4 regions of the Hominibacterium faecale genome follow, and region 3 is predicted to be linked to each of the others. Evidence: predicted binding sites of a transcription regulator. Region 3 holds the regulator's gene; each other region holds the start of a gene.
What was found. Region 3 encodes LexA, which represses DNA repair genes until DNA is damaged. Its sites were predicted from a motif close to AGAACANNTGTTCT; they were not measured.
Positions count from the first base shown of each region.

Region 1: a site for LexA is predicted at 6,131-6,144, ahead of yneA (cell division suppressor protein YneA). Genes of this name have one in related genera too.
Region 2: a site for LexA is predicted at 3,356-3,369, ahead of ruvC (crossover junction endodeoxyribonuclease RuvC). Genes of this name have one in related genera too.
Region 4: a site for LexA is predicted at 1,561-1,574, ahead of recA (recombinase RecA). Genes of this name have one in related genera too.

Region 1 is NZ_JAJAGH010000006.1:239,270-247,230, forward strand. It holds gene alaS (alanine--tRNA ligase) at 1-2,468, shown strand, start outside; gene LG211_RS09000 (IreB family regulatory phosphoprotein) at 2,644-2,874, shown strand; gene ruvX (Holliday junction resolvase RuvX) at 2,938-3,363, shown strand; gene LG211_RS09010 (acyl-CoA thioesterase) at 3,419-3,892, shown strand; gene LG211_RS09015 (acyl-CoA thioesterase) at 4,012-4,467, shown strand; gene LG211_RS09020 (lipocalin-like domain-containing protein) at 4,510-4,914, shown strand; gene LG211_RS09025 (hypothetical protein) at 4,923-5,336, shown strand; gene yneA (cell division suppressor protein YneA) at 5,791-6,111, opposite strand; gene LG211_RS09035 (hypothetical protein) at 6,402-6,665, opposite strand; gene LG211_RS09040 (TVP38/TMEM64 family protein) at 6,675-7,406, opposite strand; gene LG211_RS09045 (methionine gamma-lyase family protein) at 7,440-7,961, opposite strand, start outside.
Region 2 is NZ_JAJAGH010000006.1:38,012-45,972, forward strand. It holds gene LG211_RS08050 (shikimate kinase) at 1-426, shown strand, start outside; gene LG211_RS08055 (hypothetical protein) at 482-1,111, shown strand; gene recN (DNA repair protein RecN) at 1,174-2,793, opposite strand; gene LG211_RS08065 (arginine repressor) at 2,804-3,253, opposite strand; gene ruvC (crossover junction endodeoxyribonuclease RuvC) at 3,427-3,939, shown strand; gene ruvA (Holliday junction branch migration protein RuvA) at 3,943-4,548, shown strand; gene ruvB (Holliday junction branch migration DNA helicase RuvB) at 4,565-5,596, shown strand; gene queA (tRNA preQ1(34) S-adenosylmethionine ribosyltransferase-isomerase QueA) at 5,601-6,638, shown strand; gene LG211_RS08090 (helix-turn-helix domain-containing protein) at 6,778-7,086, shown strand; gene LG211_RS08095 (hypothetical protein) at 7,312-7,665, shown strand; gene LG211_RS20115 (PD-(D/E)XK nuclease domain-containing protein) at 7,665-7,961, shown strand, end outside.
Region 3 is NZ_JAJAGH010000001.1:291,859-299,819, forward strand. It holds gene LG211_RS01300 (AEC family transporter) at 1-830, opposite strand, end outside; gene lexA (transcriptional repressor LexA) at 1,010-1,657, opposite strand; gene LG211_RS20005 (transposase) at 2,403-3,194, opposite strand; gene LG211_RS20010 (transposase) at 3,122-3,490, opposite strand; gene LG211_RS01315 (aminotransferase class III-fold pyridoxal phosphate-dependent enzyme) at 3,794-5,185, opposite strand; gene LG211_RS01320 (aldehyde dehydrogenase family protein) at 5,216-6,640, opposite strand; gene LG211_RS01325 (sigma-54 interaction domain-containing protein) at 7,013-7,961, opposite strand, start outside.
Region 4 is NZ_JAJAGH010000006.1:182,003-189,963, reverse strand. It holds gene LG211_RS08760 (helix-turn-helix domain-containing protein) at 1-446, opposite strand, end outside; gene recA (recombinase RecA) at 469-1,551, opposite strand; gene LG211_RS08750 (hypothetical protein) at 1,685-2,359, opposite strand; gene LG211_RS08745 (YhgE/Pip family protein) at 2,374-4,542, opposite strand; gene LG211_RS08740 (hypothetical protein) at 4,539-4,985, opposite strand; gene LG211_RS08735 (competence/damage-inducible protein A) at 4,992-6,227, opposite strand; gene pgsA (CDP-diacylglycerol--glycerol-3-phosphate 3-phosphatidyltransferase) at 6,257-6,784, opposite strand; gene rimO (30S ribosomal protein S12 methylthiotransferase RimO) at 6,787-7,961, opposite strand, start outside.

The DNA.
Region 1 (7,961 bases), on a different contig from region 3:
TTTCGGGTCTTGAGAATCCGCCGTCCAAAAGAATGACCACTTGTCAGAAATGTTTGCGGACAGGTGATATTGAGAACGTGGGATATACGTCACGCCACGGCACTTTCTTTGAGATGCTGGGCAGCTTCTCTTTCGGCGATTATTTCAAAGTGGAATCCATCACCTGGGGCTGGGAATTCATGACAAAGGTTTTGGATTTGCCGGTGGATCGTCTGTGGGTCTCCGTCTTTGAAGAAGATGACGACGCATATGATATTTGGAAAGATATTGTCGGTTTTCCGGAAGAACGAATCGTTCGCCTGGGAAAAGATGATAATTTCTGGGAAATCGGGACAGGACCCTGCGGTCCTTGTTCTGAGATTTACTACGATCGAGGAGAAGAATACGGATGTGATAATCCGGACTGTAAACCGGGCTGCGACTGCGACCGCTATATCGAGTTCTGGAACCACGTATTCACACAATTTTCCAAAGATGAGGACGGCAATTATACGGATCTGGCCCATCCTAATATCGATACGGGCATGGGGCTGGAACGGCTGGCTACTATCATGCAGGGCGTTGACTCGATCTTCGATATTGATACGGTCCGTTTTGTTTTGGATGGAGTCGTGGAAAAAGCAGGCGTTAAATATGAAAATGGACAAGCACCGACAGACGTTTCAATTCGCATCATTACCGACCATCTTCGTTCGATTACGTTTATGATCGCTGACGGTATCATACCGAGCAATGAAGGCAGGGGATATGTCTTGAGGCGGCTGCTAAGGCGTGCGGCCCGCCATGGGAGGCTGCTGGGAATTGAGGGATCATTCCTGGCCGATCTGTGCGGCAGAGTTATAGAGATTTCCGGCAAAGCATATCCTGAATTGGAAGAAAAACGCGTATATATTAAAAAAGTCATAACCATTGAAGAAGATAAATTCAGCAGTACCATTGATCAGGGAACCAGCATTATCACAGACTATGTAAAGGAAATGAAGGCGAACGGCCAGACTATCTTGGACGGCGAAAAGGTGTTCAAGCTTCACGACACTTACGGCTTCCCTCTGGAGCTGACTCAAGAAATACTGGAAGAGCAGGGCTGCCAAGCGGATGTGGAAGGCTTTAATAAGCATATGGAACATCAGAAGGAACTGGCTCGGGCGGCTCAGAGGTCAAAAGAAGATGCCGGATGGGAAGAGGCTTCAACAGAATTTGTTTTCGAAGGGAGCACGGAATTTACCGGTTACGATACCGTTGTTGATACCGGGAGGATTAAAGCTATGTTTTGGGAGCAAAAGCCGGTTAGCTGCCTGAAAGAGGGCGAAATCTGCAGAATTGCTCTCGATAAAACTCCGTTTTATGCAGAAAGCGGCGGTCAGGCCGGAGATTTTGGTATTATATATAATGATACCTTTGCCGGAGAGGTTCTGGAGGTCATCAAATTCCAGAATGTTTTCGCTCATAAAATCAAAGGCTTAAAAGGTGAGCTGAGAACAGGCGACGAGGTAAACTGCTTGGTTTCCGCACCTAATCGGAATAATACCGCACGGAACCATACCGCTACCCATCTGCTTCATAAAGCTTTGAAAGAAGTGCTGGGCGATCATGTACAACAGGCAGGATCCAGTGTTACAGCCAGCGGACTCCGTTTTGACTTTAATCACTTCGAAGCATTGACTTCGGAAGAATTAACAAAGGTTGAAGAAATCATAAACGATAAGATCAGCCATTTTATTCCTGTTTCAACTAAGGAAATGGCACTGAAAGAAGCAGCTAAAGAAGGTGCAGTAGGACTTTTCGGCGAGAAGTACGGCGATGTGGTAAGAGTTGTATCTATCGGTGATTACAGCAAGGAGCTGTGCGGCGGCACCCACGTTGCCAATACCGGTCAGATCGGCGCATTGAAGATTGTTTCCGAATCAGGCGTAGCCGCTAGTGTTCGCCGAATTGAAGCAATTACAGGTGCCGCGCTCTTGGAGAGAATCAACGAAACGGAGCAGACCATCGCCGAAGCAGCAGTCGTCTTAAAAACCAATCCTTCCGGACTTTTGGCAAAGCTCTCAAATTTGACTGAAGAAATCAAGTCAGTCAAAAAGGAGTTGGAGGAGTTCAAAAAGAATGCAATTGGAAATGCAATGGACAAGATGTTCGATGATGCCAAAGAGGTCAATGGGGTGACGTTAATCGCAAGAGCTTTCAAAGATTACACGATACAGGATCTTCGCGGACTTTCCGATGATATCAAAGCCGAACACAAAAATGTAGCAATGGTATTTGCTGCACAAAACGGCGAAAAAGTTACTTTCCTGGTTTCTCTGACAGATGATCTTTTGGATAAGGGCTATCACGCAGGAAAAATGATCAAGCAGATTGCTGCGGCTGCAGGCGGCGGCGGCGGCGGTAAAGCCGATATGGCTCAGGCGGGGGCAAAGGATCCTTCCAAGATTAAGGATGCCTTTGCAGTTGCAGAAAGCCTGCTGTAACGCATTTGGTCGCACAGATTCTATAACATTTGCCGCAGCATCGGGCCTTGCACTGCGGCAATGTTAAGTCTTTGTGAAATCAAACAAAATCTCTTGTACTTCATTGTATAAAAGTGTATAATTGTATCAAAGTAGAGACGGTAAGGAGGTACATACCATGGACAGACAGACAAGAATGTACGATAATTTCGATAAGATAGAACAACGAACAATTGAAGAAATTTTAAATATTGTATACGATGCTTTGGAGGAAAGAGGCTATAATGCGATCGACCAGATGGTGGGATATATCCTGTCGGGGGACCCTTCCTACATTACCAGCCACAACAATGCGCGAAACATCATCGGGCATATCGAACGTGACGATCTGGTAGAGGAATTGATTAAATCTTACCTGAACAAGTAAAATGTTAAGAGAAGCGGGCCAACATTTCGGTCCGCTTATTTTTTGTTTAAGCGAGGAAACAATATGAAAAAAATTGCGTTGGATGTGGGCGACAAGACCATAGGCGTGGCGGTAAGCGACCCTTTGCTGATCACCGCTCAGGGAATTATGACCATCGAAAGGGTTGGCATTCGAAAAGATGCGGGAAAAGTCATGGATCTGATTAAGGAACATGACTGTGACACGGTTGTTATAGGGCTGCCGAAAAAGCTGGATGGTACCGATAGCATACAAACAGAAAAAGTCTATGAATTTAAAACCATGCTGGAAAATAAAATGAAAAGTTCCGGTATGGGCCACATTCAGATCGTCTTTCAGGATGAACGATTGACCACGGTCATAGCTGAAAAGGTTCTGATCGAGGGCGATGTGCGCAGAAACAAGCGTAAAAAAGTGATTGATAAACAAGCGGCAGTATTAATTCTGCAAAGTTATCTGGATACACTATAAGGTGTCCGGGAAAAAGAAATTGACTTTTTTTAGAAAGACCAGGAGGTAAACGAATATGAACAATATGGATGTAAGAAATCAAATCGTAATGAGCCAGGTAATGCTTCCCCATCAGGCCAATGTGGCCGGGAACGTACACGGGGGCGAAATCATGAAATTCATGGATACGGCCGCCGGGGCAGTGGCCATGAAATATGCCAAGGCAAACTGCGTAACCGCCAGAGTGGATGAGCTGGAATTTCACCTTCCGATCTTTGTGGGAGCATTGGTGACCTGTACAGCGTCAATCGTATATGTAGGCAAAACTTCCATGGAAGTTTTGGTGAATGTGGAAGCGGAAGATCTGGAATCCAACAGTAAGCCTCAGAAAGCCCTGTCCGCCTACTTCACCATGGTGTGCATGGGCAAGAACGGGCGGCCCCAGTGCGTCGCTGACTATGTCCCGGAGACGGAAGACGAATTGCGTTTGTATGAAGAAGCTGCGAAGCATGTGCAGAGGAAAAAGGACTTGATTGCCAAATCCAAATAACCGCCCTGTAGAGGCTGACCTTTTCGTCCATTTTATGTTATCATAGGAAAGGAATCGATCTGGTACAGCAGGGGAACCCTCTGTATTGGAGACATATGCTGAAGGAAGGTTGACAAAATATGGATGTAAAAAATCAAATTGTAATGAGCCAGGTAATGATGCCTCACCATGCCAATGCGCTGGGTGTCGTCCACGGCGGTGAAATGGTAAAATTCATGGATACAGCGGCAGCGGCGGTGGCCATGCGTTATTCCAAGTCAGATTGCGTGACCGCTAGAGTGGATGAGATGAGTTTTCATTTTCCCGTTCATGTGGGCGATCTGGTCGTATGTACCGCTTCCATCGTATATGTGGGCAGGACCTCTATGGAAGTCTTGGTGACGGTGGATGCGGAAAATTTAAAGTCTGAAGGGAATACGCAGGTTGCCTTGTCCGCTTACTTTACCATGGTATGCATCGACGAAACCGGCCGTCCGCAAGAAGTCAAACCCTATATGCCGCAGACGGCTGACGAAAAAGTTCTTTATGAGCAGGCAAAAGCTTATATCGAGCGCAAGAAAGCTTTCAGAAAATGAGTCATATATATTGAAATGAAGAATGGAAGGAAGTTTAATGTTATGTATCAGATGAAAAAAAACATCCCGGCATTGATCCTAGCAATGGTTTTATGTATTGGACTTGCGGCCTGCGGTGCAGGTGATCAGAAGAAGGGCGGAAATACAGCAATCGTCGGCACCTGGGAGTTATCGGAAATTGCGGCGGGCAGCAGCAAAATGGGTGCGGAGGATTATATGAAATCCGCTGATGTGGATAAAGTTCCGGTTTTAACATTTGAAGACGACGGCAAAGTAACGCTGGATGTGAACGGCGATTCAGGAACCGGCACTTGGGCCGAAGAGGGCGGTGCTTATTCCATCACTTATAAGTCAGGGGACGATGATGTGACCAAATCCGTGGAACTTGACGGATCGACTTTGAAAATGGAACAAAACGGCTATGCGCTGACTTATGAGAAGAAGTAGGGGAGAAGATGTTAAATAAGAAAATCAAAAGCAAAGTCGTCCTGTTATTATTGACCGCTTTCATTTGTATAACCATAACAGCATGCAATAATTCTGATGACGCTTCAAAAGCTCTCATCACAGGGATCTGGGAACTGAGTTCTGCGAAAGTCGCAGATCAGGAAATCACCAGAGACGACTTTTTAAAACAAATGAATCTTGACAGCTTTCCTCAAATCATATTCTACGAGGACAATACGGTTTCAATTGAAATCTTTGGAGAAGCAAAAAAAAGCAAGTGGAGCGATGATGGTGATGGTGTCTATACTATTAAAGACAGTGACAATAGCTCTGATCTGCAAGTAAATTTGGAAAATAATCAGCTGCTATTTTCCCAGAGCGGTATCACGCTGGTATTTGAAAAGCAAAAATCAGCAGATTAACTGTACGGTTATAATAGGAAAGAAGGTAACATCAAGCTTCAGTAACTATTCCTAAAATCATAATTTTCGGAAATGTTATAATTTATAAAGTTCCACGAAAGTATACTGAAATACCGAAAAAGCCGAACAAATTAGCAGTTCAGCTTTTTCAAGTAAGTTGTATAATAGTTGTATAATATTGGTTTAGGAAAATGCATAATTTTTATAATAACCCCTTTTGTCTAAATAAATTGTAGGCGAATTTCTAAAGATTCATTTAGCAGCTTTGTTTCACTTGCCCCAATACTTGATCGTTTATTAGTTTATTTCGCTCTCCAAGCGTTTGTATCTTACGTGTCGGCACAATCATCTTATACCTATTCCTTTTGTCCTTCTAAGCGAAGCTCTAATTTCCGTTTTAAGCAATTTTTATTATAATTTAGTATCCTCTGTCAACATCCAAAAGACAAACAACTTAACGTTTTACAGGAATCTTCAGTGTTTGTCCCGGATAAAGCTTTGATGCAGAAGTTTCGTTCGTTTTACTAATTATATGTACGGATTCACGGCGATCCATATCCGCAGGCATATATTGTTCTGCTATCGACCATAATGTGTCGCCGGACTCAACTTGAACTTGGATATATTGCGGCTTTGTCATACCATCTGCATTATTAAATCCCAAAAATGTTGTGACTGCAGTTGCTGTTACAAGAAGCATTAGAACAATAAAGACAGTAAATCTTACTCTTGATTTAATTCTATATTTTTTTCTTGTTTGTCTTTTCATCTGCATTCTATATACCCACCCTTTCTGAACGTTTGTTCTTCCTGATGTTCTTATCATACACGAACATATATTCCTTGTCAAGAAAAATGTAAACATTTGTTCGCAAGTTTGTGATAAATAAAAACGCATAATTAAAGAATGGAATTTTTACAAGGAGTTAAGAATGTTAGAAACAAAAATTTTGACCGTTTCCCTCCACCCGATGGTTATCGGAAAACGGTTAAAGCAAGCAGAATCGGAGTGCGGCGTTGCCGCAAGGTATAGAATAGTGAAAGATGCTCGGCACGGCTCGCATCTTACATCTTTATAAACATCCATATAATCATAGCGGCCAGGCAAAGAACGATGACCACATCTAAAAAGATGGACTCGCCGGTCTGCTGCCGCTTCTTTTTTATAGAGAACAGCTTGCCCGCGATCAATAAGACCAATCCGCCGGATAGAAGCCATGTTTCCGCAGGCTGGCCCATCGGTTTGTGAAGAGCTTCCGTCATTGCAATGGGAATCAAAATGATTGCCATTGCAATTCCGTATAAAATAAAATTGAGATTTTTTCTCATAGAGGTCTCCTATTTATAGAGTTTGTCATAAGCTTTATCCAGCCAGATCGTCAATTTCTTCCGCATAACAATACCAATGATAAACAGAATAACTGCAATAACCGCAATGACGATCGCTCCTGTATAATCCCCCGCTTCAATCTGTCTGCCGATAAGAAGGCTGCCCATCATTCCCGGGCTTCTTCCGATCAAAGAAACGATTAAAAACGGCTTTAACTTCATTTCCGAAATACCGGCCGCATAGTTGCATAGGTCCTTGGGTACCCCCGGTATCAGAAAAATCAGAAACACAATCACAACCGCTTTCTTGCTGTTTAGCTTATGGATGAATTGATTGATCTTTTGCTCACCGAAAATCAGATGCATCGCATCGCGGCCCAAAAGTTTTGCCAGATAATACGTGATCACCGAACCAATCGCTGCGCCGATCAGAGAAAACAGAAAGCCCAGCCAAAATCCGTACATATATCCGGCAGCGAATTGCAGCCACTGGCCCGGTATGATACAGACTACGATCTGCGCCACTTGCGCGCCAATATAGACTAAAATGCTCTGGGTTTTATACTGCTTAAAAAAGGCGTTTACACTTTCCAGACTGGACATGCGTTCAATCACTTCCGGCTGATAAAAATAGATATACAGCGGCAAGCCCACCAATATGAACAGCAGCAGTGCAAGCTTTAAAATGGTTGTAAATACTTTAATTTTTCTTCGTAATTGTTCTTTTTTTTGTTTATTCATAACTCTAGCTAGTAATCCCTTTACCCATTTGTTTTAATCCAATGAAACCAGGCCTTGTTCATACAAGGTCTGCAAGGCCTTGATAACGCCGAATTTGGAATGCTCATAAGTGAGTCCCCCCTGAAAATAAACGATGTAAGGCTCGCGGATAGGAGCATCGGCACTCAGCTCAATGGATGAACCCTGAACAAAGGCGCCGGCAGCCATGACCACCTGATCCTCATATCCCGGCATATCCCATGGAATCGGTTTTACATAAGCATCAATTGGAGCAGCTGCCTGAATTCCTTCACAAAAAGCAACCACCGCTTCCGGACTCCCAAGCTTGACTGCTTCAATGATATCGCTCCGGGTATCCCCTGCCTTCGGACAGACATCATATTCCAGCATTTCAAATGCCTTTGCGCACAAAACCGCACCCTTAACCGCACCGTTTACTGTTTTAGGTGCAAGAAACAGTCCTTGGAACATAGTCCTGGTCTGTCCAAACGTGAGGCCGCATTCCCCCCCAATCCCCGGCGAGGTCATTCGATAAGAAATCAGATCGATTAGTTC
Region 2 (7,961 bases), on a different contig from region 3:
AAAACCATGCGCATGAATTTTGTAGATACGGATCTGCTGATCCAGGAACGGGAGCAGAAGCCGCTGCAGCAAATCATCGATGAACATGGCATCGAGTACTTCAAACAAGCAGAAGAAGCTGTTTTGCTGGAGCTGAATGTTGAAAACACGGTCATTTCCACAGGGGGAAGTGCTATCTATTACCCCAAAGCCATCGGGCATCTAAAAATGAACGGCCGAATCGTCTATCTGCAAGTACGGCTTCAAACCGTATTAAACCGGCTTAACAACATAAAAACAAGAGGGGTGGCCATGGAAAAGGGGGACACCATAGCGGATCTCTATCAAAGGCGAGTACCGCTGTATGAGAAATATGCGGATATTATCGTTAAAGCCGACGGGTTGGCTGTTGAGCAGACCGTGGAGCAGATTGTAGCTTATTACTAAGGCGGTGCTCCGGGGAGCATATCCAAATGAAAAATTAGGAAAGGAACTTGTTGAGATGGAAAAGAAATCGAATGGATTTAAAGTTGCAATTATATGCATCCTGGGCGTTCTTGTTTTGACCGTGTGCGTCTGTCTGATCTACCAGACCTTTTTTAAAGACAGCGGAAAAAGCGAGCCTGCAGAAACATCTCTTGCGACATCCGCTGCCCAAGCACAGACAGAGGGCAAATCTGAAGCGTATGAAGAATTTTCATGGTCTGCGAAAAAGAACCGCGGTTATACGATTCCAATGAACTCCGATCAGCTTAAAACTTTCAACTTTGGCGGGATTGAATCTGTGGAACTCACGTCGGACGGCAGAGCTATTTTACATTGCACTGCGGAATTGGGAGAAGTCTACGGTCTGACCCATGAAGTGGAGTCGGGCGTTCTGCGTGTATGCGCCTGCCCGTATGGAAACGGCGGGTATGGAGCTGTTTTTTTCATCATGGAAAATGGGTCTGTGGAAGCGCTGCTGCCTTCTGCCATCATTAACGAGTACAAAATAGAGAAAATCACTGATTTAGGCGGGGCGAAAGAGGTTGTCAACGTGGAGCGCATGACGGAAGGCGAACATGCCGGACTCGTCTGTGCCTCCGATATTAACGGCAACGTTACTGTACTGGATACCTACTTGCAAAAATAAGGATGAGATATAAAAGAGCTTGCGGTTTTTCAGAGTATATCTGAGACTGCAAGCTCTTTTGTTTATTTGGATGCTTCAATCAGCTCTTTCGCTGACTGGAGGGTGATGTCGGTAATGTTGATTCCGCCCAGAAGCCTGGCGATTTCCTGGACTTTTTCGTCAGGGCGCAAGTGGATGACCGTAGTATAGGTGCTGCTGTCATCGGATTCTTTCTCGATCTTATAGTTGTGAGCGCCATAGGCCGCGATCTGCGGCAAATGGGTGATGCAGATAATCTGGTGGTTTTCTGCGATCTGCTGCAGTTTTTTTCCCACAATGCTGGCAGTGATGCCGCTGATGCCTGCATCGATTTCATCGAAGATCATGGTGGGGATTTCGTCATAATCGCCGACGATCTTTTTGAAAGCCAGCATGATTCTGGACATTTCACCGCCGGAAGCGATCTTGGAAAGGGGCTTTAATTTTTCACCCTTGTTGGTGCTGATCATAAACTCGACTACATCTGTGCCGTTGTCTGTGAACTCGGTGCTTTCCTGAAACTCGATGGATAATTGAGCGTCTTTAAAATTCAGTTCTCCCAGCTCAACGAGGATCTTTTCTTCCAGCTCGGCAGCGGCTTCTTTCCGCAGGGCGGACAATTCCTGACAGGCGGCTTTCAGATCAGCTTCGCATTTTTCCTTCAGTTCGGTCAGCTCCGTTTTCAAGCTGTCGATGTTTTCCACCTGCGTCAGCTTTTCTTCCAGCTCTTCGCCGTAAGCGATGATTTCTTCCAGAGAAGCATTATGCTTTCGCTTGAGGCTATTCAAGGTTTCCATACGGGAAATACATCGATCCAGATCCTCGGGGGAAAATACGGTCCTGTCCCGGCACTCGCGGATCTGGGAACACAGTTCTTCCATAATATAGTAGGATTCTGACATCTGTTGGTGGATGTCCGTCAGTTCCTTGGAATATTCTCCGATCTCTCCGATCATGTCCAGCGCCTTTTTCATGCTGCCAAGGGCAGGGAACTCTTCGCCGTTGGCCAGCTCATAGGCTCCGGCAAGATTTTCGTAGATTTTTTCACTGTTTTGCAGCACACTGATTTCTTCTTCCAGCGCCTCATCTTCACCTGGCGCCAGACCGGCCTTGTGAATTTCCTCCAGCTCAAAGGCCATGAAGTCCCGCTTTCTCTGATTTTCTGCCGCATCGGCGAGAAGCTGCTTTAGTTTGTTTGAAATATCCCGGTATTGGGAATAAAGAGACGCTACTTTTTGTTTGGCCGGTCCGATGGTATCTTTTCTGTACATATCCACCAGTTTAATGTGATAATCCGGATTGAGCAGGGATTGGTGGTCGTATTGGCCGTGGATATCGGCCAGCTTCTTGCAGAGCAGATTCAAATGGCCCAAAGTGACGATCTCGCCGTTGATCTTGCACAGATTCTTTCCTGCGGCCGATACCTCCCTGGTGATGACGTATTCTTCCCCCTTGTGGGTTCCGGCCAGCTGAACGATAGCCTTTTCCTTTCCGGAACGAACGAAAGCAGTATCCGCCCGGCTGCCCAGAGCCAGACTTACTGCTTCGATTACAATTGACTTACCGGCTCCCGTTTCGCCGGTGATGATGTTGAGTCCTTCGTGAAAGTCAATTTCCACGTTTTCAATAATGGCAAAATCTCTGATACTGATATGCGATATCATATGCTACCTCTTATCCAAGCATTTCATTGAATTCTTTTAAAAACTTTGGTGTGTTGTCCGCATCGTCGATGACGATCATCAGCGTGTTGTCTCCGGCTACGGAACCGATCACATGGGGAAATCCCAGTGAATCGATGGCTTCACCGGCGGCGTTGGCGCATCCGGACAAAGTTTTTACAACAACGATATTGCCGGAAGAATCGACGGATTTAATGGTTTCTCTGAATATATTTACAAAACGATCGGAAACCGGTCCTTCCATATTCATGGCAGCTGCATATTTATATTTTCCAGTGGAGGAGAGGGTCTTAATTAAATGAAGCTCTTTGATATCCCTGGATATGGTAGCCTGCGTCACGTCATAACCGTATTCTTTCAAGAGGGAAGCCAGCTTATCCTGTGTTTCCACCTCATATTCTTCGATCAGCTCTAAAATTTTATTTTGTCTTGAATAACGCATTGTATTCTCCTTCAATATACATTTTAAATTAATTTTATACATTTATAATTATACCATACTTTTGGGAAAATACCACATAAAAAAACCTTAATTGAGAATTGCGGAACGTATGTTTGTGTGCTATACTGAATTGAATGTGCGGATTGAAATCCGTGCTGTTTTGAGGAGGCTCTATGCGAATACTTGGAATAGACCCGGGATATGCGATCCTGGGCTATGGCGTCGTCGAAATGACCGGCAATCGCTTTAAGGTGATCGATTATGGCGCCGTGACTACGGATGCCGGCATGGAGATGCCGGACAGGCTGAAGATTTTGTATAATTCTTTGATGGAAATCATTATGCGCCATGAACCGGAGGTGGCCTCCGTAGAAGAATTATTTTTTAATACCAATGCCAAAACAGCGATTCTGGTGGGGCAGGCTCGGGGAGTGGCCGTGCTGGCTTGCGCGAACTCAGGGCTGGAGATTGCAGAATACACTCCGCTCCAGATCAAACAGGCTCTGGTGGGCTATGGCCGCGCAGAGAAAAAGCAAGTACAGACTATGGTCAAAACCATATTGAATCTAAAAGAAGTTCCAAAGCCCGATGATACGGCAGATGCTCTGGCGGCAGCCGTGTGCCACGGACATTCGGCAGGCAGCAGAAACCGGCTGAAAAGCTTGAACATGAAAAGCAGGAGGTAGGAAATGCTACATTACATAAAAGGTACGTTGGCTATAAAAACAGAGAGCGGCATTGTGGTCGATGCGGGAGGCCTGGGATACGAAATAACCGTTCCTGCCAATTCCAGCGTTTATCTGGCGAAGGAAGGGGAGTCCATCACTGTTTTCACGGCTATGATCGTAAGGGAAGATGATATTCGTTTGTTCGGTTTCGGCGAAAAAGCCGCCCTGGATACGTTTCACAAGCTGATTACGGTCAGCGGCGTAGGGGCGAAAGCGGCCATCGCGATTTTATCAGCCATGCCCCTATCAGAAGTCCATCAGGCCATTGTGCTGGAGGATGCCAAATCTTTGACCAGGGCCAACGGCATCGGCAAAAAGACGGCTGAGCGGATCGTGTTGGAGCTGAAAGATAAGTTCGGCCAGCTGGAACAGGCAGCTCTTCCCGAAGGCATGGAAAGCAGCGCTTCCGCAGACGGAGCCGCCGGGGACAGCAGGACGGAAGCAGTGAGCGCGCTGGTGGCGCTGGGTTATACAAAAGGAGAAGCCGTCAACGCTCTGACAGCGGTGAAAGAAAAGGATTTGACTGTGGAAGAATACATTAAGCAGGCTCTGAAAAGACTGTTTTAACGATAAGGGATGAGTTATGGAAAACGAAGAAAGAATAACTGCGGCAAGCGCAGGCGAAAATGAAGAAGCCTCTGAGTTCACCTTGCGGCCTCAGACGCTGGAGGATTACATCGGGCAGAAAAAGGCAACTGAGAATTTGAAGATCTTTATTGAAGCGGCAAAGCTGAGGAGAGAACCCCTGGATCACGTTCTTTTTTACGGACCTCCGGGCCTGGGAAAGACGACTCTGGCCGGGATTATTGCCAATGAGCTGGGGGTGGATATTCGGATCACCTCCGGGCCTGCCATTGAGCGGGCCGGCGATCTGGCGGCGATTCTGACTAATCTCAATGAAAATGACGTCCTGTTTATCGATGAAATCCACCGGCTCAACCGCTCTGTAGAAGAAGTGCTCTACTCGGCCATGGAGGATTTTGCGCTGGATATCATCATCGGGAAGGGCCCCTCGGCCCGATCCATCCGCTTGGATATTGCCCGTTTTACTCTGATCGGTGCCACCACCAGGGCCGGAAGCCTCTCGGCACCGCTGCGGGACCGGTTCGGCGTCAGCAGCAAATTTGAAATGTATACCACTGGAGAACTGAAAAAGATCATCCGCCGTACAGCGGGTCTGCTCAATGTGGAGGTGGATGAGGAATCCCTCAATGAAATGGCAAAGCGTTCCCGGGGAACGCCTCGGGTCGCCAACCGTATTTTAAAGCGGGTTCGGGATTTTTCCCAGGTCAAGGGTACCGGAAAGATCGACCTGGCCATTACCCAGGAGGCCATGACCGCCCTGGGGGTGGATCCTATGGGCCTGGAAAGTCTGGATCGGGAAATCCTGCGTATGATCATTGAACGCTTTAAAGGCGGCCCCGTCGGCATCGATACCATCGCCGCTTCCATCGGTGAGGAACGGGTTACCATTGAAGATGTCTATGAGCCTTATTTGATACAAGCCGGTTTTCTCCACAGAACCCAAAAGGGCAGGGTGGTTTCGGAGCAAGCTTACCGGCATTTGGGCATTGCCTGCGATGACCAGCAGGTGGAATTAAAGATAAAGGAATAGGAACATGCATATAAACGAATTCGATTATCATCTGCCGCAGGAGCTGATTGCGCAAAAGCCTGCGGATAAACGGGACTGCTCCCGTCTCATGGTTCTCAACAGAGAGAACGATACCATTGAACATCGTCATTTTTACGACATTTTGGAGTATCTTTTGCCAGGGGACTGTCTGGTGCTGAATAATTCCAAGGTGCTCCCGGCCCGGCTTTTCGGAACCAAAGAAGAGACCGGCGCCAAGGTGGAATTCCTTCTAACCAAGCGGATCGAAGGCGACCGTTGGGAAACCATGGTAAGACCGGGAAAACGGCTTAAACCGGGAGATACGGTGGCTTTTTCTCCCGACTTTAAGGCGGAAATTCTCGATTATGGAAAAGACGGTACCAGGATCGTAGAGTTTCATTATCAGGGAATCTTTATGGAACGTCTGGAAGAACTGGGAAAAATGCCGCTTCCTCCATATATCGAACGGGACAGTGACCAGGAAGATAAGGAACGCTATCAAACGGTTTACTGCAAAGAAGAGGGTTCGGTGGCAGCGCCTACGGCCGGTCTTCACTTTACGGAAGAACTGTTGAGAAAGGCTGAAGAAAAGGGCGTTAAGATCGCTTATGTGACCCTTCATGTGGGAATCGGTACCTTCCGTCCGGTGAAGTGCGAAACCATCGAAGAGCATGAGATGCATTTTGAAGAATATGAGGTTTCCCAGGAAAGCGCCAGGCTGGTAAACGAGACCAAAGCAGCCGGCGGCCGGATCCTGTCCGTGGGCACGACCTCCACCAGAACCTTGGAGAGCGCGGCGGTTTTTGAAAACGGTCAGTACCGGCTCAAAGCGGGGGCAGGAAGCACGGGAATTTTCATCTATCCGGGCTACGAATTCAAACTGGTGGATGGGCTGATCACCAATTTCCACCTGCCAAAATCCACGCTGCTGATGCTGATTTCCGCTCTCTACGACAGAGAGAAAATCCTCAGCGCTTATGAAGTTGCGGTAAAAGAGCGGTATCGGTTTTTCAGTTATGGAGATGCGATGTTGATTGTATGAAACCCAATAGAATGTTGGCAGCAACATTCCGTTAAAGATCGGTGACCTTTTGCAGAACATTCAAAAGAACAAAGTGAAATGTATTGGCTTTATTCCGAAAACAAGGTACAATATCTTTATAAAATTGGGGGTGCCAGATATGGCAGAGACAATGACTGTAAAGGAAGCGGCTAAACGGTGGGGAATAACGGAACGCAGAGTAACGGTTCTTTGCGCAGAGGGAAGAATAGAGGGGGTTCATAAAAAAGGACGCAGCTGGAGGATTCCCGTGGACGCAAAAAAACCTGCGGACAGCCGCGTGAAAACCGGCGCATATAGAAAAAGTGAAATTCAGCTGGATTTGCCGCTTTTGAAAAGACGGATGAAGATACTTCTGTTTATTTCAGAGACAAAAAGATTTGGTCCTGCGGTAAAAAATATCGGAACTATCAGGGGAAATACCCGGTGATTTTCATCACCTTTAAGGATGTAAAACGTGATACCTGGGAGGAGACCTATGATCAAATTTTAAGCATTTTAAGGCAGGAATTTGAACGCCACAGTGAACTTTTGGAAAGTGAGCATTGTAACATTTATGAGAAAGCATATTTTAAAACTGTGGTGGAAGAGAAGGCGGACGATACGGACATGATGATGTCCCTGCAGAGGCTTTCACAAATGCTGGATGAGCATTATGGGATTCTATTGGCGTCATTTAAAGCAGATTCGAAACAACCCTTCTTCCGTATACAGTTTTCTGCTGGTTGCCGGATATCTGAAGGTTGTGAGAATGGATCCATCTTTTAGCGGGGATTATATGTGCGAGGTGGCGCTGCCCAATCAGGAGATCGCGTTTGTATATAACAAGGAAATCCTGCAAAAATTGACCGATATCATTCCCCAGGCTGCCGCGATCTCGATACAGGAGGCATTGTATTCCAATGATGCAAAAAGAGATGCACAAGCTGCTTCTCCAATCGGCAAGCTGCTACGGATATGGCCGGGGAAAACTTTTACCACGGTTTTGTTTTGGGGCTTTGCGCTATGATGGACAACCGCTACTACATTAGTTCGAATGGAGAGCCCGGGGAAGGCCGATATGATATCCAGTTATCGCCCAAGTCGGCGAATATGCCGGGTATTCTGATTGAGCTGAAGGCGGCCAGGAAGCTTTCCGGAGACAAACTAAAACAGCTCTTGGAGACAGCTTTGGCACAGATTGAGGATCGTAAGTACGATACCGATATGCTTCCAAGGGTGTTAAAACAATCTTTAAGTACGGAGTTGCTTTCAGCGGGAAACAGGTGGAGATTACGACAGATTCCTTATGCGTGTCACTGCGCA
Region 3 (7,961 bases):
GCCGCCAGGGCCACTACAATGACTGCTGTAGGAAAAGCGGCGCCGTAGACCAGTATCAGCTTGGTCATCTCATGGATGGGCAGCCAGTTGACCGCCAGAAAAGTCAGAGCGGGCCATAAGATCAGGTTGATGAGGGATATGACGATCAGCTTGGGGTTTTTGATGATTTTCAGGATGTTGCTGCTGCCCAGCTGGACCCCGACCACGATCATGGAGAGGGGGATGGTGATGTCGCCGATGCCCGTAAGGAGTTCGTTGAAAAAAGAAGGGATTTTGAATCCGGAAAAGAGCATAATGATTCCTAAAACCGCTGCCAGCGAGCACATGTTAAGCATTGGTTTGAGGGCCTTTTTCAGCCCTTTGAACTGACGTTTTTCGCCCATATTGATCTGTAAAATCCCCAGCGAATAGAGGTAGATGTTGAGGACGATGTTGCTGACCACCATGAAATACAGCGCTTCATTGCCGAACGCCGCTTTTGTGATGGGAAAACCCATGAAGCCAGTGTTTACGGTGGTGAGGATGCTCATATAAACGCCCTGGTCCGCAGAAGAGATGCGCAGCACCTTGACGATCCCGTAAGAAACGGCCATCCCCACAAGGAAGAAGATGATGGTGCCGGCCAGTACCTCCAGGGTAGAACTGAGGGTATCCGGCGTCAATTGCTTGCCGGTAATGGAGGTGAGGAGCATGCAGGGCGCCGTAATATTCATGAGCAGCGAGATCAGATAACCGTTGGATTCATCCGGCAGGGCTCTGGCTTTATTGGCAATGAAACCGACTCCTACCATAGCGAAAATAATTGCGATTTTATTTAGTATTACAAACATGAATCTTACCCCTTCCAGTTATATACTGGATCTATCATAATACGGCGGTCGGCCAGTTGTCAAATGCAGAACAATGATTCCTGTAAAAAGAATAATTGATGTATTAGCCGAATTGTCCCATGCTGGGATTACCATCACTTTTATACAGAAAAAAACGCGGGTACAATACCCGCGTTGGTTTAAAAATATCGAAAGACGCCTTTGACCTTGCCTAAAATTTTCACATCCTGTACGATGATAGGGCTCATGGATGAGTTCTCCGGCTGAAGCCGAATATGATCCTGCTCTTTATAGAAAGTCTTTACCGTAGCTTCGCTTTCAAAGCCGTCTACCATAGCGACGATGATATCGCCGTTGTTGGCGGTTTGCTGCTGCTGAACCAATATGTAGTCACCGTCCATAATTCCGGCTTCAATCATGCTTTCTCCCTTAACCGTCAGCATAAAATTGGTACCGTTTCCAAGGAAGCGCGATGGAACGGGAAAGGTCTCTTCCACGTTTTGCTCAGCCAGGATGGGCGTGCCGGCGGCAATGCGTCCGATAACCGGTATGTCGGTAACGTCGGTCCGCTGGGCATTATCAATAGGCGGCATCGGTTCTGCCGGTACTGACTCCAATTCCTGATCGACTACCATCAAAGCGCGCGGCTTGGATGGATCCTTGATAATATAGCCTTTTTTTACAAGATTGTCGATATCCTTATGAGCAGTTGAAGTGGATTTAATATTGAGCGCATTGCAGATTTCCCGCACAGTAGGGGGATATCCTTTCTGCCGGATTTCCTGCTTCATGTAATCTAAGATTTTCTGTTCCCGTTCTTTTAACATATCATCCATTCCTCCCGGATTTGTTTTTATCCTGTATAAAGTATTCTGTTTTGCAGTAGGACGGCCATCACCGCCAACATCAAGCCTTATGCATCCAAACCATTCGAGTATCGCTGCTGGTATCAAAAAAATGTCAATTTTGATACTTTGTAGTCCCGGAGCGATTGGATAAAAGCCAGGTGAGGGGCCTCAGTATCAAAACTCCTTGCAAAAACCTTGGATTTTGATATTAATCCGTCCTTCTCTATGAGCGTTTCCCCAAAGAGTATCAATAAAAGAACTATCCTTTTTAGATACTGACAATTTTGCATGAAGGAAGCCCGTCCATTGGTGCAACGTGCCGTCAGAATGTCGTAATTCACTAAAAAATACCGTTTTCTGATACAGTCCGCGGCGTACCAATTGTAATCGTCAGTCAAAGGAGAAACCCGTCTATAACATCAACCTTAGAATACCATAAAAAGAACAAAATGTAAACAGATGTTCTTGATTTGCTTATGTGGTGTAAAAAAAGAGACAGTGCAGGGTGTTTTGCCTACTGGGAGCATGATGCCGAGCCAGCGCAGAATCCCCGCCAATTAAAGAGGGGCTGTCGCACTAGGCGGATGAAAATCCGCCGGAGCGAAGCTCCATTATCGTAATCCCTACTTAAATTGTTTCGTCTTTAGCGTATTTCGCCTCAAAAAGACAACAAAAATAAAGCTCTGACAGCAACACTGACAAAAGGTATTTTCAACCTTTAAATTTATGCTGCTTTTTCCGTACAGAACAGGTGTAATCCAGTTCGTTCTTTCTGGATTCGATCATGCAGTTTTTCTATGTTATGTGAAATTGCCATAAGCACACTTTCTGCATATACATTCTTTTGTCCGCGACATAAATATCGTCTAAAATTACGATCCTGCTTCATATCTGCAAAGGAGCCTTCCGCTTGAATGCTGCGATTGATTCGCAGAAGAATACCTTCATCACTTACGATTCTTTCCAAATACTCACTTCTTTGGCGTTCAAAATTTCTGGAGACTTCCAGCTGTTTTGTTCGTTCCTCCAATGGCAGTTTCCAATGATTTGCCTTCGTACAACTTGACTTGTAAGGACAATCTGTGCAATCTTCGCATCGATAGATTGTCGTTTGAGTAAGGTATCCGGCGTTGCTTTTTCTGTTTTTCATCTCAACCGCGATAAGCTTTTCCCTGTTTTTACAAAGATAATAGTCTTCAGCAGGATAGTAATCCATGTGTTCTTTCCTGCTGATATCCTTCTGATATTCTCTCGTTTTGGACCGTTCATAATTGGCAGGTTTGATAAAGGCAATCTGGCCGTTTTCCTCAATCCAGCTGTAGTTTTCTTCACTTTCATATCCTGCATCTGCAACAATGTTTTTGTAGGTGAAACTTAGATTCTCTTCCATACTTTTCAGGAATGGTTTTAAGGCTGGCTGGTCATTTGGCGTAGGACCTACAGTCAGCCACACAATGTATTCTGAATCGATGCCGTGCTGTAGATTGTAACCGCCTTTTTCCAGACAAAAGTATATTTGTTTGCACGGGCTTCAATTTTCGTACCATCAATAAAGATATCTTTCCCGGATAATTCTCCTAAACGATACAGCCGTTGTGTTGTTTCTGAAAGGATTCCTTCTGCACATGCTGCAAAATGAATACTGCGAAAGCGTGCAAATGTAGCATGGTCAGGAACAGGTTTTCCATCCAGCAGATATATGTAATTTATGTCTCGGTGACAGGCTTGTTCCATCTCTCTGGATGATAAGCATAAAGGACAAGTTTCAACATGGTGCGTGGAGACGCTTGATTTTCTTTGAGACGCGAATATGTCTCATAAAGATTCGTCAGATCCTTTTCCTCCACAAACTGACTTAGCAGTCTCACGCAATCATTATTAGGAATGATATATCCAATATCAAATGGCATCTTGCATTGAAAACATGTTTCGGATTGTGTATAATCTTTCTGTAGAGTATTTGATTTTAGCATACTAATATTTTACCACAAAGTCCGTGAATCTGATGGTTCTCGGGCTTTTAATATTGTTTTTTGTTTATTTTTTGCATACTAGAAGGGGCTATCGCTTAATGCGACAGCCCCTCAAGGAGTACTTTTACATGATCAAACAGGCTTATTTAATCATGTTGTCAACAGAATCTAATACCTTATCCAAAATTGCCATTGCTTCTCTCAGCTCTTCTTCAGTGATGATGAGCGGAGGTGCAACGATAATCATGTTTTCGTGTGAGTAAGTCCAGAATCCTTCTTTAACCAGCATGCCGACGATTTTTGCCATCAGGCCGTCCGGATCATCGTTGAAGCCGACGATCGGTTCTTTTGTAGCCTTGTCTTTTACCAGCTCAAATGCTGAGAAGAGGCCGATGTAACGAACTTCGCCCACGCAAGCGTGTTTCTTGTTCAGATCTTCCAGCAGTTCGCCTAAAACTTTGCCCTGTTTTTTTACATTTTCAGCAATGTTTAGGTTTTTGTATTCGTTGATGGTAGCTACAGCAGCAGCACAGCCCATCGGATGAGCGCTGTAAGTCAGTCCGCACATCATCTTGTGATCGTCAAAGTATTTAGCGATCGGCTCGGATACGATTACGCCGCCCAGAGGAACATAGCCGCAGGTTGCGCCTTTTGCGAAGGTTACCAGGTCAGGCTTGATTCCAAAGTTCTGGAATGCGAAGCAGGTGCCGGTTCTGTACCAGCCTGCCATAACTTCGTCGCAGACCATCATAATGCCGTATTTTGTACAAAGATCGCGAACGCCAGTTACATATTTAGCAGGAGGAACCAAAATTCCGTTGGATCCAACTACGGTTTCGAGGAAGATCGCAGCTACGCTTTCCGGTCCTTCATACTTAACCTGATTGGTCAAAAGTTCCAGATAGAAATCAGCTACATCGTCTTCAGTTTCAAATTTGCAGGCCTTTGGTGCTCTGTAAGCGTAAGGTCCGTCATATTTAATGAATCCGGCAGGTCCCGGCTCATTGGCAAAGTGTCTTGGTTCACCAGTCAGCATTCCAGCGCCGGCGGAAGAACCGTGATAGCATCTGTACTGTGAGAAGATCTTCCATCTTCCGGTGTACTGTTTTGCGATTTTGATGGCGTTTTCATTGGATTCCGCACCAGCGTTGGTGAAGAATACTTTTGCGCCTTCCAGTCCGGAAGCCTCAACAATTGCTTCCGCAGCATCGGAACGAACGTCAATCGCAAATCCCGGTCCGATAAACGGAATTTTTTCCGCCTGATCTTTAATCGCATTGACGATGGCCTTGTTGCCGTGGCCCAGGTTGGAGTTTACCAGCTGAGCAGACATATCGTAATACTTTTTGCCATCCTCATCCCAGAAATAGATGCCTTCGGCTTTAGTGATCACCTTTGGATTCAGATTGCCCTGTGCGCTCCAGGAGTGTAAGTTATATTTTAAACTTTTTTCTTTAATTGCTGACATTTTTAATCTCCTTTTTTGGATTCTACTGGAGCAGGGAAGTTTGTGAAGCTTTCCTGCTCCCAACACTCAAATTTAATACAGTCGGCTTTCGATTGTTTAGTCGTCTACTTTCGCTCTTAGATCAGCCGGGAATAATTCGTTTGGATCCGGTCTCCAGTTCGGAATTTCTCTGGAAACATAAGTAAAGTTCAGCAGGTCTCTCCATGTTGCATTGTGGGAAACACTGTTTCCGCCCCAGGTTGCGCAGCCCAGAGTCATGGATACCGGGAATCCGCAAGTCCAGCCGCCGGAGTTAACCAGACACTGCGGCTGGCTGACAACGACCTTTGTAACAGGAGCAGCAGCGGCCAGTTTTGCAACTAACTCATCATTGGTTGTGTGGATACCACAGGAGTGGCCTTTACCCATGTAATCTAATGTCTTCATCAGCTTATCGAGCGCATCGTCAAAGTCTTTTGCTTTCTGGATGCCGGATACTGGTGACAGTTTTTCGCCTGTGAACGGGTGTTCCAGACCAAATCCGTTCAGTTCTTCTGCCATCAGCACTTTTGTGCCTGCAGGAACGTCGATGTCAGCCAGTTTTGCAATCTGCTCTGCATTCTGTGCAACAATCGCTCTGTTGAGCACGTGGTCGTTTGGAGTGTTCGGCCACATGGTTTTCTGCAATTTTGCTTTTTCTTCGGAGCCTTCCTTGAACAGTACGGCGCCGTGTTTTGCCATTTCGTCAACAAACTCGTCGTAGCAGCTTTCGAATACGATGATGTTGTTTTCTGTTGAGCAGGAAGTCGCATTGTCATAAGCCTTGGACCTAACAATCATTTCTGCAACTTTTGCCATATCGGTGGTTCCATCGATGATGGATACTGTATTACCAACGCCTACGCCGATAGCCGGAGTGCCGGAGGAGTAAGCGGATTCAACCAGAGCTTCTCCGCCTGTAGCCAGGATGAAGTCGCACTGTGCCATTAATTCTTTGGAAACTTCGATCTTAACCCATTCAGGCTCAACAGTCTGAACTAAATCTTCCGGATAGCCTAATTTTTTGATGGTAGCTCTGATATCATTAACGATTTCCCAGTTTGTTTTCTTTGCTTTCGGATGGGGTGCCAGGATGATGGCATTTCTTGTTTTAAGAGCCATGTTGGCTTTTACCACAGGAGTAGCTTCGCCGTTTGTTACAGGCATGATACCGGCAACAACGCCCATTGGCTTAGCCCATTTCTGCATGCCGGTTTCTTTGTTGTCTTCCAGCAGACCTACAGACTTTTCATCCTTCATCTGGATATAGGAACCCCAGATTTTTCCGTACATTTTCTGCTCTTTATCAGGAGCGATACCCATGCCGGATTCTTCAACTAACATTTCACCATACTTTAATGCTTTTCCATCCTTGGTCAGGTTGTAAGCAACAGCAGCGGTCAGAAGATCAACATCTTCCTGAGTGAAATTGTTAGCGATCGCCTGTGCTTTTCTGCCTTTTTCAACTAAAGCAGCAACATAATCATGTGCATTCATTGACATTTTTTAAGTCCTCCTTGTAAATATAATCGTATCAACTATGTTCAACGCCAGCAGCAAAACTACTGACGGCTATATATAGAGCAACCAGCGTGCCAAAATGAAAAGAAAAAGTGTGAATTTTCCGTGAAGTCCTATGTTTGAAGATTGTTCTAAAATTAGAACATTGAAATATCAACGTTTGTGAATAAGTCAGTTTCAAAAAATATAATGTATACATGAATCGGCCTGGCAAGATAATGCCAGGAATAAAGCAAAAAAGACAAGAAATGCGATACAAAATTGAATCGAAAGCAAAATTAAGATAGTAAAAATGTTCGAAATGCTTTTAAAATCAAGGGATTGACTAGATGATACAAAATTGAATCGGTGATGCTATTTTGTATCACCTGTAGAAAGACCATATTTTTGGAGCTTTCGAACGACTGTAGGCTGGCTGACCTGCAGGACTTTGGCCATGGACCGGGTCGATTTATATTCAGCTAATGTCCTGGCAAGGATTTCTTTTTCCGCCCTCTGTAAAGCTGCATTGAGGGATAAGGTCCGTACTGCCTCCACAGGCTGTGCCTGTGCAGAGTTTTTGATAAAGATCGGGAGGTTGTCCTCAGTAATAAATTCATCTTTGGTGGTGAGAATGAGACGCTCCATAATGTTCTGCAGCTCTCTGATATTGCCCGGCCAGGGGTAGCGCAGCAGTATGGAAAGCGCAGCCGGATCCAATTTTTTGGCTTCATTGAGTTTTTTATTGCATTTGTCCAGATTGGTCTGGATCAGAGGCAATATATCCTCCGGACGTTCCCGGAGGGGCGGCACGTTGATGGGAACCACGTTCAGTCTGTAATACAGGTCTTCACGAAATTTATTGTTCCTTACAAGCTGGAGCAGTTCTTTGTTGGTGGCAGAAACAATCCGCACATCAATGGGAACACGATTGACGCCGCCGACCCGAATTAATTCCCGATCCTGGATGACCTGCAGCAGTTTCACCTGTAAATTTAAAGGAAGCTCTGAGATTTCGTCTAAAAAGATGGTACCATTTTGCGCGGCTTCGAAGAGTCCCTTTTTTCCTTCCGCCCGAGAGCCGGTAAAAGCGCCCCGCTCATAGCCGAAGAGTTCTGACTCAATGAGGTTTTCAGGAATAGCGCCGCAATTTACTGTGACAAAGGGGTAATCCTTTCGGGCACCGTTTTCGTGGAGCAGTTTTGCGATCACACCTTTGCCGACGCCCGATTCGCCAGTGATTAAAACCGTTGAGTCAACCGACGCCAGCCGCTTGGCCAATTGCAGTACATTGCGCATGGAACGGCTGGACGCAACTACGTGT
Region 4 (7,961 bases), on a different contig from region 3:
AATTCAAGGATCATTTGGCATAGGGAGTCAGTAATTAAATGAAAATAAGCATCCAGGTCGTATCGTCCTAAAAGCAACAAATCATGAATAAAGTTTTCTGTTTCTAAGGTTCGAAGCTGACATGCAAACAGGAGACCGTAATAGATAGCGTAGTCATCCGTTTGCACTTTGGATTCATTAAAAAAATATTTGATTTTTTTCACATAAAACCCGAAATGACAGGCCAATATATCCTCCTTCTTTGGAAAATAGTAATGAAGATGTCCGCGATTAATTCCTACAGCGTCAGCAATTTCCCTGGTCGTTGTTTTCACGTAGCCTTTTTGGTCAAATAATTTGGCGGATTCATTGAGTATTTGATTGTAAGTCGGATTGTTTTCCCGCATAACCCTTTCCTGCTTTCCAAAAAACATCGGCAGACAGACGTTACTTCGTCTGTCTGTCATTCAATGGTCTCTGTCCGATGGATTATTCAATGATAACACCATCTTCGTCCACCTGTAGATCGGCTTCAGCCGCTTCCACATCCTCGGCTTTTGCCTCAGTTTCAGCTTTCAGCTGATCCCGTAGCATCTGTTCCACCTTTTCCAGTGTTTGCGGATGTTCGGCCAGATAGTTCTTTACATTTTCTCTTCCCTGCCCTATACGGTCACCGTTAAAGCTGTACCAGGAACCGGCTTTCTCAATAATCTTGGCATCTACGCCGCAGTCCAGCACATCTCCTTCTCTGGAGATTCCCTGGCCATACATAATATCGAATTCAGCTTGCTTGAAAGGCGGTGCCACTTTGTTCTTTACTACTTTCACCCGGGTACGATTCCCCAAAAATGTATCTCCCGACTTTATACTCTCTATTCTGCGCACATCAAAACGCATGCTGGAGTAAAATTTAAGAGCACGGCCTCCAGTCGTGGTTTCCGGATTTCCGAACATGACACCGACCTTTTCTCGCAACTGATTGATAAATACGACGGCAGTTCCCGATTTGTTAATAACACCGGCCAGCTTTCTCAGAGCCTGGGACATGAGCCGGGCCTGCAGGCCCACATGGCTGTCCCCCATGTTGCCGTCGATTTCTGATTTTGGAACCAGAGCCGCCACCGAGTCCACTACTACAATATCGATGGCTCCGCTGCGAACCAGCATCTCGCAAATTTCCAAAGCTTGTTCTCCTGTATCAGGCTGGGACACCAGCAATTCATCCACATTAACGCCCAAGTTTTTGGAGTATTCTGGATCCAGAGCGTGCTCCGCATCGATAAAAGCGGCTCGGCCTCCCGCCTTCTGTGCTTCCGCAATGATATGTAAGGTCAAAGTTGTCTTACCCGATGATTCAGGACCGTACACTTCGATGATCCTGCCTTTGGGAATTCCGCCGATTCCGGTAGCCAAGTCCAGGCTCATAGAGCCGGTGGAAATGGCCTCTATATTCATCCGAGCGCTGTCATCGCCCAGTTTCATGATCGCCCCCTGGCCGAACTGTTTTTGTATCTGTTTTAGCGCCTCTTGTAAGGCTTTATCTTTATCGTCTTTGTTGATCGCCACGTTCATACCTCCATGTGAACATTTGTTCTTTCCTCTTATAATACCCCATTCCTTTCATTAGGTCAAGAGAAATTCTTTTATGTAAATATTTTACATTTATAAGCTATCATTTATTTTTCGCAGTGTCAAGGATTTCTTTCTATTTTTCAGTCTGTTTCTTTAAAAACTGCGTCAGTTCTTTATAATCGTTTTCAAAATCTGTACCTTTGCATGCTGTCCGAGCTCTTTTTACAAGGTCTGCCGTATCCTCGCCTCTTGCCCACGCCTCGTAAACACCAACGACACATACCAGCCCAGCGATATTGGGGTGGGTTTTAAATTTTTCGATCTGCTGCCGGTTTTTCTCCAGTATTTCAAGGCCCTGTTCGCTCTTGCCGCCGCGGAAACAATAATAAGCAAAATCGACATAATAAATGGTTAAATTCAGACCGGCAAGCCCGCGAAGGTCAATCTGCTCCATCAGCTCGGCCGCCTCAATGAATCGCTTTTGCTTTGCATACCCCAAAGCTTGATTCACCGTCAGAATCCTTTTTTTGTTGGGATCTTTTGTTGATTGGAGCATTTCATCCAAAAGCTCCATGTAAAGGTTGATATCCCCGCCTTTCATGGCTTCCATAGCTTTTCCCATCTGCTGATTGAACTTTTGATATCCTAAAATATTAGTCACAAAGAATATGACGATTAGGATGACAACAGCAATCACAATCAACAGCTGTATGGAAATTCCTCCTGCTTTAAGATCCACATCCATATAAGACATCATAGCTGCGATGGCGATTACCAACACAAAAATCAGAGCTAGCTTTTTTTTCATACAAATTCCCCTTTCTACATCAGCTCGGTATCTTCAATCCGTTTGTTGAAAAACCGGTTCAGCCTTACAAGCGGCTTCCTCAGGACCAATCCCAGCAGCAGCGAGAAGGGAACGAAGGCAAAGAGCCGCAGAAGATCCAGCCAATAATTCATACCGTACACACCAGCGATACATTCTCGCATTGCATTGATGCCATAGGTAAAAGGCAGGAACGGATAGAGATTCTGGAAGAATTGGGGCGTTACTTCGATGGGGAAGGTGCCACCGGCTCCGCCGATCTGAATGACCAGCAGAATGACGCAAAGCGCCTTTCCGATATCTCCAAAAGAAATTGTCAGCGTATAAATAATATTGACAAATATGATGCTGCTGGTCCACCCGGCCAGCAAAAACAGAAACGGATGCTCGCACTGAATCTGCAGGTAAAATAGGTCGCCCAGGCAAATAATCGTAGCCTGCACCAGTCCTAGCACCATGAACAGAATATAGCGTCCAAAATATGCCTGATAGGGCCGGATCCGTCTCAGCCTTTCATGGTCTTCGCTGACCTGAGTCTTCATAATGGCAACGAGCACGATTCCCCCTACCCAGATTGCCAGAATCGAGTAGAACGGCGCCATGGCAGAGCCGTAATTTTTAATGGGGTAGAGAGTGTGTGTATCGATTTTCACCGGCGAGCTCATGAAATCGCCCATCAATTCTGGATCGGTCTTGAGAATATCCATCAACTTCTTCACTCGCTCGTCACTGCCTACGTTTTCCAAGGAAACAGCCGCCTTTTCCAATTTGTTTTTAGCTCCATCAATGACTTTTTTTGTGCTGTCCAAAGCGTTCTTTCCGCCGGAAAGCGTGTCATCCACACCATCCAGCACCTGATGAATATTAGCAACACCGGTACTAGCACCGGTCAGCAACTGGGAAAAATCCGTCAGAGAATCATAAATGCTGCTGATCACTTTATTGAGCTTTGGCTGCACCTTGGTCCGATAGTCGCTGCGGATCTTGGTCTGTTTTGCCAGTGCGCTGTCAATGCTGGACCTGAGCTTTTTCTGGGCTGCATTGGTCATTTTTCCTGAGCTTCGCACCTCCTGAGCCAAGGGCGGAATTTCTTTGATCAGCTGGCGATTGGCATCGTTGGCTGCCTGTAGTTGTTTGACCAGTGCGCTGAGCTCAGAGGACGGCTGTGGCAGTTCCTGATTCAGGTTTTGGAGAAGCTGGATGCAGGTATCGTTGATTTCCACAATATTCTGGACCTGATCGCTCAGCTTGAGTAAAGCATCGGCCGCCTTGGCGGAACTGGTCTCTGCCTGCGCGGCCGCACTGTCCAGGGTGTCCGCCAGATCGTTATATCCGGTCTGTGCGGCAGCAAAGATATCGTCCAGCGCCTTAACCGTTTCCCTGGCAACCTGTTTGGAGGAAAGCAGCAGAGCCTGCACATCGGTGGCAGTCGTCTTTCCGTCTTTGATCAGCGCCTGTACATCCGGCAGGGTGGCCTGGGTTGTTTTGACAAGCGACTGAATCCCCGCGGTCGTCTGGCTAAACGCGTCGATGGTATGGACGAATCCATCCAAATCCTGTTCCGCGTCGCGGAAGGATTGGACTAATTTGTCCATGGGGCCGCCGTCCGCCTCCAGAGTGCCGCTGACCGTATCAAACAACTGGGCCGCGGCCTGGGTTACGATACTGATAAAGGTTTCATCAATCTGGGTCTGAATGGCGGTTGCGCCCTTATCAGTTATTTTGGGCGCGATAGCATTCTTTTTTTCGTTTATGTAGTAATCAAACTGGGGCCTTTCCACATGGGATGTGAAGATACTGACCATATTACGGCTGAAATCAGCAGGGACAATGATGGCCGCATAATATTCCCCGCTCTCCACTTTTTCCATGGCTTCTTTTTCGCTGGTCAAGAACTGCCAGCCGATATCGTCGTTGGCCCGCAGGTTTTTAATAATCTGCTGCCCGGCATTAATATGGACCTTTTCCATCTCCGTGCCTTCGTCCAGGCTGACTACAGCTACCTGTATTCCGGAGGTGCTGCCGTAAGGGTCCCAGTTTACAGCTATGTTAAACCAGGCGTAAAGGGCCGGAATGACACACATGCCTACAATCACGACAATGGCGATCACGTTGGTTCTCAGCCGATTGACGTCTCTCAAAAAAATGCGTAAAATATTCTTCACGGTCGATTGTCCTCTCTCTTTTCCAGCAGATCTTTGTATTGATAATGCTTATAATCTACCAGTATGAGAAATACGGCGATTATAATGATGGATACGATCCAAAGCACCAGAAAGCGCAGCTTGGCTTCCAAGGTAAAGATCAGGAACAAAAAAAGGAGGGGAATGACTGCGATACAGGCCAGGCCGCCCCGAATCAGCTTTGGATACCACTCTAAAAACTTCTTGTGCTCATCCTGCAATTCAAAATCATCCCGTTTTTTGAGCACTGCTTCTCTGGTTCCAAAGTAATACAGAGTCTGGTCCGCAGCTTCCTGATCCCCATAGCCTTTTTTTCGGTAATACTTGTAGTCCCGGACCATCTGCTCCATAAATATCGGCTTGAGCAGATCCTTGTCTTTCTCTCCGTCCAGAATCGTATCTAAAAACGTATCAAATCGTTCCATTTGCGCTTACCCTTCAATCAATCGATTGATCACATCCAGCATGGAAAGCACAGCGAAATTCCGGTTCCAGCTGCGGTTGACGTTCCGCATTTGAATCTTCCGGCAAGTGGTTTTTCCCTGGAAACATGCGCCGATATAAACAAGGCCCACCGGTTTTTCTTCTGTTCCGCCGTCAGGACCTGCGATACCGGTCACCGAAATGCAGATATCGCTGCCGCTGACCCTTCTCAGGCCTTCGGCCATCTCTCTGGCCGTCTCCTCGCTGACTGCGCCGTGGGCTGCCAGAGTTTCTTCCTTTACTCCCAGCTCGGACATCTTGGCTTCATTGCTGTAAGTCACTAAAGAACGGTCAAAAACGCTGGAAATGCCCGATACACTGGTCAGCGCCGCCGCAAACATGCCGCCGGTGCAGGATTCTGCGCTGGAAATGGAAAGTCTTTGTTTCATCAGTTTGGCGCATACCACATCCACCAGTTCTTCATTGTCGCAGCTGTAAATATATTCACCAATGATATCCTGTACCTGCCTCAGCATGGCATCCACCGCTTCCTTGGCTTCTTCCTTCGTCTCCCGCTTGGAAGCGATGCGCAGACAGCATTCCCCTTCTTTTGCGTAGGTGGCTAAAGTTGGATCGGTCTGCCCGTCAATCAGCGGAAGCAGTTTTGTTTCCAACATGGATTCGCCGATGCCGAAGGTACGGATCATTCGATAATAAATCGTCCCTTCCGATTTTGTCTCCAGATACGGGAGCACCTGGCGCTGAAACATGCGGGTCATTTCTCTGGGCGGCCCCGGCATGCAGATGATCTGCTTCCCGTCCTTTTCCAGGGCAAATCCCGGCGCCGTTCCGGCATCGTTATCGAACACCACGGCCCTGGAAGGCATATACGCCTGCTTGCGGTTGTTTTCCGTCATGGTGCGGTTCTGCTTCTTAAAGTACTGCTCCAGCTTATCCATGGACGGCTGATGGAGGACCATGTGATCGTCCAGCGCCCGGCATGCGATCTCTTTGGTCAAATCATCCTGGGTCGGTCCCAGGCCGCCGGTGGTCAGAATCAAATCGCAGTCTTTGAATGCAAGGGCGATCATCTCTTCCAGACGGTCCGGGTTGTCTCCTACCGTGTAGTGATACATGACGTCAAATCCCAGCAGGTTCAGTTGCTGGGATAAAAACACCGTATTGGTATTGGTAATCTGGCCGAACAAAAGCTCGGTCCCTACACTTAAAATAGCGGATTTCATGTTCTATCCTTCTTTCTCAGCCGCAAAGCTTACATGGAAAGCAGCTGTCTGTTTTTTACAATATATTCGGTCCCGGAAATGATCGTCATGATTACAGCCGCCCACAGGAAAATCTGATCCAGCGGCATGCCGATATAGCAGCCGGGCCAGTTATCCAAAAGCAGCAATGGTATGGCGATCATCTGCAGGATCGTCTTTACTTTACCGGTCACGCCGGCCGCGATGACGATTCCTTCGGAAGCCGCAACCTGCCTCAGACCGGTAACAGCAAACTCTCTGGCCAGGATGACGACAGCCATCCAGCCTGCCACATTGCCAAGCTGCACCAGCAAAAGCAGCGCCGACATGACTAGCAGCTTGTCAGCCAGGGGATCCATCAGCTTGCCGAAGTTGGTCACCATATTGTATTTTCTCGCGATATGGCCATCCAGCATATCGGTCAGTGCGGCGGCGATAAAAATAACCGTCGCGATATACCGGTGTCCCATAAGAAGTACAACGATAAAAACTGGAATTGCGATAATCCTGAGAATTGTTAATTTATTAGGCAAATTCATGTTTAAACCTCCTTGCCAGCCAGATCATAATCAAAAGCGTCCGTTATCTCGACCTGCACCAGATCGCCCGGCACCAACTGCCGCTTTGCGGTAAATATGACGGAATTGTCGATTTCCGGAGCATCATAAGCAGTCCGGCCAAGATAACTTCCGTCCCCTTCTTCTGCCTCAACCAGCACCTCCAGCGCCTTGCCGATCTTTTCCTGATTGGCTGCCAGAGAGATGTCCAGCTGTCTGCGCATAATGGCATCCTGCCGCAGAGCTTTTACTTCCTCATCGACCTGATCCTCCATCTCCGCCGCCGGCGTTCCCTCTTCTTGGGAATAGGTGAAAACGCCCAGCCGCTGTAAACGAGTCGTCTCTACAAAATCCAGGAGTTCTTCAAAATCTTCCTCCGTTTCGCCGGGAAACCCAGTTATAAGAGTCGTACGGATATGAATATCCGGCATGGCTCGGCGCAGACGCTCGATGGTGCCGCGGATCCCGGCCGCCGTCGATCTGCGGTTCATGCCTTTCAGCACCCGGTCGCTGATATGCTGCAGCGGAATATCAATGTATTTGCAGATTTTTTCTTCCTCCGCCATCACCTGAATCAGCTCGTCAGAGATCCTGTCCTCATAGCAATACATCAGGCGGATCCAGTGAAGGCCTTCGATCCGGCACAGCTTGCGCAAAAGCTGCGGCAGGACGAATCCATCGTAGAGATCCATGCCATAGGCGGTCACGTCCTGTGCGATGAGAATTAGCTCCCTGCAGCCCTTTTCCGCCAGCATCCTGGCTTCTGCCACAATATCCTCCTGCTTCCTGCTGCGATATTTACCCCGTATGCTGGGAATGACACAGTATGCGCACACATTATTGCAGCCTTCTGCGATTTTTAAGGTCGCTGTATAAGGGTTTTTCCCCAGCTTTCGAAATGGGGTTTCCATAAATATTTTATTGTAATCACTCAGATGTTTTTCCCGCTTTCCTTTTTGAAACTTTTCCAGAATCTGCGGCAGCCTTTGATAATCGTTGACCCCTAGAAACAAGTCCACTTCCGGCATTTCCTCGAACAGTTCATTTTCGTAGCGCTGGGAAAGACAGCCGGTCACCGCCAGGATCTTGTCCTCCCCCTTATACTGGGCCATATCGAAAATCCGTTCAATGGATTCGGTTTTGGCATCGTTGATGAAGC